Regions from separate parts of the Fictibacillus sp. B-59209 genome, predicted to be linked through region 1. Evidence: riboswitches for the same ligand, from Rfam matches in the RefSeq annotation. Region 1 holds a riboswitch; the other holds the start of a gene.
What was found. A riboswitch is a leader RNA that binds a small molecule or an ion and turns the genes downstream of it on or off. The one in region 1 is predicted to bind FMN.
Positions count from the first base shown of each region.

Region 2: it holds a riboswitch for FMN, as region 1 does, so the genes downstream of both, P4361_RS02930 (ECF transporter S component) here and ribE (riboflavin synthase) in region 1, are expected to answer to the same signal.

Region 1 covers NZ_JARMMC010000010.1:57,688-61,110, reverse strand. The annotation lists gene ribH (6,7-dimethyl-8-ribityllumazine synthase) at 1-338, opposite strand, end outside; gene P4361_RS07785 (bifunctional 3,4-dihydroxy-2-butanone-4-phosphate synthase/GTP cyclohydrolase II) at 359-1,552, opposite strand; gene ribE (riboflavin synthase) at 1,572-2,222, opposite strand; FMN riboswitch at 2,438-2,585, opposite strand; gene nfsA (oxygen-insensitive NADPH nitroreductase) at 2,665-3,411, opposite strand.
Region 2 covers NZ_JARMMC010000005.1:117,825-121,247, forward strand. The annotation lists gene P4361_RS02920 (NAD(P)/FAD-dependent oxidoreductase) at 1-1,009, opposite strand, end outside; gene P4361_RS02925 (YuzB family protein) at 1,242-1,478, shown strand; gene P4361_RS02930 (ECF transporter S component) at 1,741-2,316, opposite strand; FMN riboswitch at 2,534-2,704, opposite strand; gene P4361_RS02935 (hypothetical protein) at 3,163-3,393, shown strand.

The DNA of each region.
Region 1 (3,423 bases):
ATGACAGGTACACCAGACTGAAGAGAAGCAGCGGAAACGCCTTTTGCCGCTTCGTTGCAGACATAGTCAAAATGAGGTGTAGAGCCGCGGATGACTGTTCCAAGGGTGATAACGGCATCATATTTGCCCGCGTCTGCCATTTTCTTTGCGATCAATGGAATTTCAAAAGCTCCAGGCACCCAAGCGATGTCGACGTTCTCTTCTTCTACACCGTGGCGTTTTAAAGCATCCTGCGCCCCGCTTAACAGTTTTCCAGTAATAAATTCATTAAACCGGCCTACTACAATTCCAACCTTTAATCCTGATCCAACTAAATTCCCTTCATAAATCGTTGCCATTATTAAAATTCCTCCTCTGATTAAAACTGCAGCAAGTGCCCTAGTTTTGTTTGTTTTGTTTTTAAATAATTTTCGTTATCCTTATTTGACGGCGTTTGAATCGCTATGCGCTCCACCACTTCAAGGTCATAGCCTTTTAATCCTGTAATCTTTCGCGGATTATTCGTCAGCAGGCGCATCTTCTTTATACCGAGCTCTTTCAAGATTTGTGCTCCGATACCATAATTTCTGAGATCTGGTGCGAATCCAAGCTTTTCATTGGCTTCTACCGTATCGTAGCCCTCTTCCTGGAGCTTGTAGGCCTTCATTTTATTAAGAAGTCCAATCCCTCTGCCCTCCTGCCTCATGTACAAAAGCACACCAGAATCAGCTTCCTGGATCTGGCGGAGCGCTGCGTGAAGCTGAGGTCCGCAGTCACAGCGGCGGGAACCAAATACATCCCCTGTTAAACATTCCGAGTGAACCCTCACAAGCACTGGCTGATCTGGGTCAATGGTACCCTTAACGAGGGCCACATGTTCTTTATCATCGATTAGGTTGGTAAAACCGATTGCCGTAAACTCTCCGTATTCCGTCGGAAGCTTAATCTCAACTTCTTTAGCCACCAGCTTTTCCTTCTGGTTTCTATATTGGATTAAATCCTTGATGGTGATGAACTTCAAGTCATGTTCTCGGGCGATTTCCTGCAGTTCAGGCACCCTTGCCATGCTTCCATCCTCATTCATGATCTCGCAGATCATCCCCGCCGGTTTGCAACCAGCCAGAATCGCCAGGTCTACAGCAGCTTCCGTATGGCCCGCACGCTGAAGGACGCCGCCTTTTTTTGCGATCAGGGGAAAGATATGTCCCGGGCGTTTAAAATCAGCTCCCTTCGACTCTTCCTCCACCATCTTTTGAATGGTAACTGCCCGCTCAAGTGCAGAAATGCCGGTTGTGGTACTTTTATGATCAATACTGATCGTAAAGGCTGTTCCATGAGGGTCTGTGTTATGGCTGACCATTGGAGAGAGCTCAAGCTTAGCAGCAAGCTGCTCATCGATAGGCGCACAGATCAGCCCTCTTCCATGCTTGGCCATAAAGTTTACGGTTTCGGGTGTGACTTTTTCTGCAATGGCAACAAAGTCACCTTCATTCTCTCTATCCTCATCATCTACCACAATTACTGGTTTTCCCATAACTAAATCCTGTACGGCCTCTTCTATACTGTGAAACATGTAAAACCCTCCTTTGCCTCTAGAATCCGTGCTCCGTTAAATAGTCCATCGTGATGGCTGTTTTCTTGTTCTCCGGCTGAGTCTTACCGGACATAAATTTTTCAACATATTTTCCAAGCATGTCGCACTCGATGTTTACCGAATCTCCCTTTGCTTTTGCACCCAGTACGGTATGTGAGACCGTATGGGGGATCAAGGAGATCGTAAACGTATCATCTGTCAGTCCAAAGATCGTCAGGCTCGTTCCATCTACAGCAACTGAACCTTTCAGCAAAAGGTATTTCGCAAGGTGCTGCGGTACTTTAATGTCATAATAGATGGCATTTTTTTCTGGCCGCTTCTGGACAATCTCTCCCGTTCCGTCGATATGTCCGCTGACAAAGTGTCCTCCAAACCTTCCGCCGGACGCCATGGCCCGCTCCAAGTTGACTTTGGAATGGAATGACAATCCTTTTAGCCCTGTACTTCTGTACGTTTCCGGCATCACATCAACAGTGAAGCTCTTTTCAGAAAAGGTTGTGACCGTGAGACAAACTCCGTTTACAGAAATGCTGTCCCCGAGCTGTACATCAACGAGAACTTTTGCAGCTGAAATGGTGAGTACAATTGTTTCATTGCCTTTTTTTATACCTTCAATGGTTCCTAATTCTTCTATGATTCCTGTAAACATTCATTCACCCCCTGTCGTTTATTATTGAAATATCTTAATTTAAGGAATGGGCTGAACTTGATGATTAAGCATCAGAAACAAAAAACCCCCGGAAGACACAATTCTCCCAGGGGTTCCTATTTATTGTTCTGAATAAACTCGTAGCATCAATAAACAGTTATGACGAAATAAGCTTTCAAGGATTGTATTTTTAAACAATGCCAAATAAGCGTTCTTCATTCCTTCTCCCATCCAGACTATACTGTCGGCTCTGGAGTTTCACCAGATCCACCGTCTATGCACACTGCACAGCCGGGTCACGGACTAAGAGGACAAATCCTCATCACCGCCGGTTGGGAATTTCACCCGACCCCGAAGGAAACATATTTAATTGTAAAGCATGATTCCAGTATAACGTTGTTTTATTTTCATTTCAAACATCATATCTCAGAACTTTTTCTTGCTATTGTTTATCAAGCCCTTTCGACTCAATAAATTCTTTCATATAGGTCCGCTTTGGCTGCGCCATTACTCTCGCCATTTGAGTGGCCCACCCTTCATCCCGGGCTCCGCCTGTGCGCTCTTTATAGTACTCTGCCGTTTTCATCTCGAATTCCTTTAAGACCGGTAGCGCTTTTTCATCATCCTTGTACTGATTTTTGTGGAAGACGGCTTCTTGAGGCAAGCGCGGTTTTAAACCAGGGGAGGCATCAGGAAAGCCGACAGCCATGCCGAACAGCGGCACTACATGGTCAGGGCAGCGAAGCAGCTCGGAGACTTCCGGAAGATTGTTTCTAATACCCCCGATATAGACGATGCCTAAGCCGAGCGATTCTGCAGCTATAGCAAGGTTCTGTGAGGCAAGAGCAACATCGATCATCCCTACCATGAATCCTTCCTTGGATTGTACGGTCGCATCAACATTTCCGCCTGTCATTTCAGCCATAAGCTTATGGCGGTGATAATCAAGGCAAAAGACGAAGAAGTAGCCGTTCTGGGCCACATAGCTTTGATTGCCTGCCAATTCAGCAAGCTTATCCTTTAAACTCTGTTCCTCCACTCCTATGATGGAATATACTTGCTGATAGCTGGAAGTGGAAGCAGACTGAGCACATTGGACAAGCGTTTCAATGGTTTCTTGCGGAATCGGTTCATCTTTAAACCGGCGGATCGACCGGTGAGAAAGAATATTTTTTATCGTTTCGTTCATTCTCCACAATCC
Region 2 (3,423 bases), on a different contig from region 1:
GTCCGATGAGGGAAGCTCCACCCATCGTTCCGAATCCGCTCTTCTTGCCCAGGGATCCCATAACACCTTTCAGCTTGATTTCTTCAAGCTCTGGCATCGGTTCATTTCTCCATTTTTTAAGAAGGATATCAGAAATCTGTTCTGCCTGTTCTTCCGCAAGCTGAGCGCTTGGAGAGAATGGCATGCTTGCACAGTCACCGACCACATATACGTTCTCGTCGTTTGGGAGCTGGTGATACTTAGTCAGTTTGACCCGGCCTTGTGCATCTTTTTCCACATCCAGTTCACGAACGAGTTTGTTTGGCTGAATGCCTGCTGTCCAGACGATGGCATCACATTCAATGGCTGTATCGTGATTGTAGAGTACGTTTTCTTCTACTCGCGTAATATTCGAATTGTTGATAACTTCAACACCATGCTGAATGAACCAGTTTTGTACATAGTTGCTCAGGCGCGGTTTAAACCCGTTAAGTATGATCGGTCCGCGGTCGAAAAGCTTGATGTTCAAATCGGAACGGCTCTCGCGGAGTTCACTGGCTAATTCGACACCGCTCAATCCTGCACCGACAACACCGACAACTGCATTATGCGGAAGGTTATTTAATACCTGGTAGGTTTCGCGGGACTTGTCCACACTTTGAATGCTGAGCGTATATTCTGGAGCACCAGGGACATTATGATATTTATCTTCACAGCCTAAGCCAATGACTAATTCATCATAAGTCAAAGTTTCATCATCTAAAAGGTGGATTTGTTTTCCGTCAAAATCAAGGCCGGTCACTTCTCCGTATTTTACCTTAAGCTGGGGATGTTCAGGGAACGGAACCCGGATATGGTGGTCGGAAATCGTTCCAGCAGCCAGCGCATAATATTCAGTTTTTAAACAATGATAAGGAAGCTTGTCGATTAAGGTAATTTGGACGTCGGATGGAAGCTCAGATGCATTGAGCAGGCGCTTCATTAGGCGCATTCCCCCATATCCTCCGCCAAGCAATACTAGGTGTTTCATTGTCTTTCCCTTCTTTCTATGGCACAATGTGTACTAATCTCATCAATAATAGCAGTAAATCAACGTTTTCTACAGGCTTCAACGGAAGCGATTTCACATTCAAACACTTCTAAGTATAGCATTTTACTATAATTTCTCAACCATTTTAATGAAAAACTGAAGGGGACAAGGTAAAGGGTTTGACTGTCCTGTTCGTACAAGATAGGATAGAAAAGTAAGGCGAGGTGAAAAGATGAAGCCGATTATCGAATTTTGTGTCAGCAACCTGGCCAACGGCTCACAGCGTGCACTAGAGAAATTGGAACAGGATTATGACCTTGATGTGATTGAATACGGCTGTCTCGGATATTGTGGGCACTGTGCCCGTTCTCTATTCGCTTTAGTGAACGGAGAAATTGTACGCGGTGAAACACCGGACGAGCTGGTCGAGAACGTTTATAAATTTTTAGAACAAAATCCGATGTTTTAATAAAAAACACGATTTCCTCCGCGGAAATGGTGTTTTTTTATATTCAGCGTTAGTTTGGCAACAAAGATGAAGTTCTAAACGACTTATAAATGCATTAACTGGCCAAAACGGGAATTTACTTGCCAAAAAACAGATTTTACTGGCGGAAATGAAAGAAATACTGGCCAAAACGTAACATTTACTGTCCGATCAAACTTAATGTAAACTGCCTGGATCAATAGAAAAGCTGGCTCATCGAGTGAGCCAGCTTTTTCTGCATTTTTTAAGAATGCTGATATTGTCTGTTCAGCCAAGGCTGAATCCTTGTATATAACACAATGAATAAAATTGTGATAAGTAATCCTTTGATCACATTGAACGGTGCAATCCCTACTAAGATCAGGTTCAGCATCGCATCACCGGACATTTGCGGTGAGTTCAGGAACCATGTGTAAGCGGGAAGGATCAGCACGTAATTCAATACCCCCATCGCTAACGTCATTAAGACTGTTCCACTGACCAACCCTGCGGATAAGCCCTTCGTAGTACGGTATTTGCGGAAGAAATAGGAGACAGGAACAATGAAGATCGATCCAGCGATAAAGTTTGCCAGTTCTCCAACTGGAACCCCTGTCAGGTTGCCGACAATTCCGTAATGAAGGAAGTTCTTAATTGCTTCAACGGCAATTCCTGCGAGCGGTCCAAAGACAATCGCTGCAAGCAATGCAGGGACTTCGCTGAAGTCAATCTGCAGGAATGATGGAAGACCTGGAAACGGAAAATCCAATAACTGTAATACGTACGCAATGCTGCTTAGCATGGAAACAGCCACCATCTTATACACTTTTCCCTTTTGCATGTTGAAATCTCTCCTTTTGTTGCGCCATCTCTGATTTCAAATGCAGTGCACCCCTGACAACAATAGAAAACCCTTAGCTTTTTATAGAAGCTAAGGGAGAGTGTCAGGCATCATCAAATAAACATTTTAAGAACGGTATGTCCTTAGAATGCAGCTGAGCGAGGGCTCAGTCGTTTTACAATAGATCTCTTTATTGTAAAAGAACTGAACAATGCACCGTCATCTTCTCCCATCCAGACTTTACTGTCGGCTCTGGAATTACACCAGATCAGCAGACAAGAAGCAACGAAACGATGTGTTTCAGCTCTTCTCATGAGCTCACGGGCTGATGAAGAGGGAATCTTCAAATACCGCCGGTCGGGAATTTCACCCTGCCCCGAAGATGGATCGCTATTTTTTTGTAGAATACATTGCTTATTATACTGCATAAAAAGGAATTTGGGAACCATTTTGACTTACAAAAGTTTAGTGGGTTTTTGGAAGTTGCTGTTTCGTTTTCATTGTTGTACTTGATAGTGGTTGATTTCCGTTCCAGGCTGCTCGCTTTCCGCGGGGCGTGCGGTAAGCCCCACGGCGCAAGCGCCTTTGGGTCTTACCTGTCACGCGACCCCCGCAGGAGTCTCGCACCTTCCACTCCAATCAACTTGTCAAGGAAGATTCTATGCAGAAATGTTCAAAATGCAACAAGCTTTTTGAAAAAAGCCTTGGAAATAGAATAAGGTTATGAACCGAAAAGAATGGGTAAAAGAAATCACACAGATGCTTGGTCTTCTGGTATACAATAGGTAGGAAATAATCTATGCAAGGAGGGGAAATCTGGCTGTTCTGAGAAAGAAGCCAGTGGTTATGCTGACATTTGAGAATTCTTGGCCTTACGATAAAATGATGGACGATATCTATATAAATGAATGCCCGTTCTGCCATAAGTCCAATGTGCTGACGGCATTCTCTGAAGAAAAGCTGAACAGTGCAAAGGAAGGCATCAAGCAGCTGCTGGTCATGCCATGCTGCCACAGCAAGCTGACCATCTTAAACGCAGATGATGATTACTTCTGGACAGAAGAAAAATTAAGATAGGAAGAAAAGCTTCAGCGCCCTCATGGACTG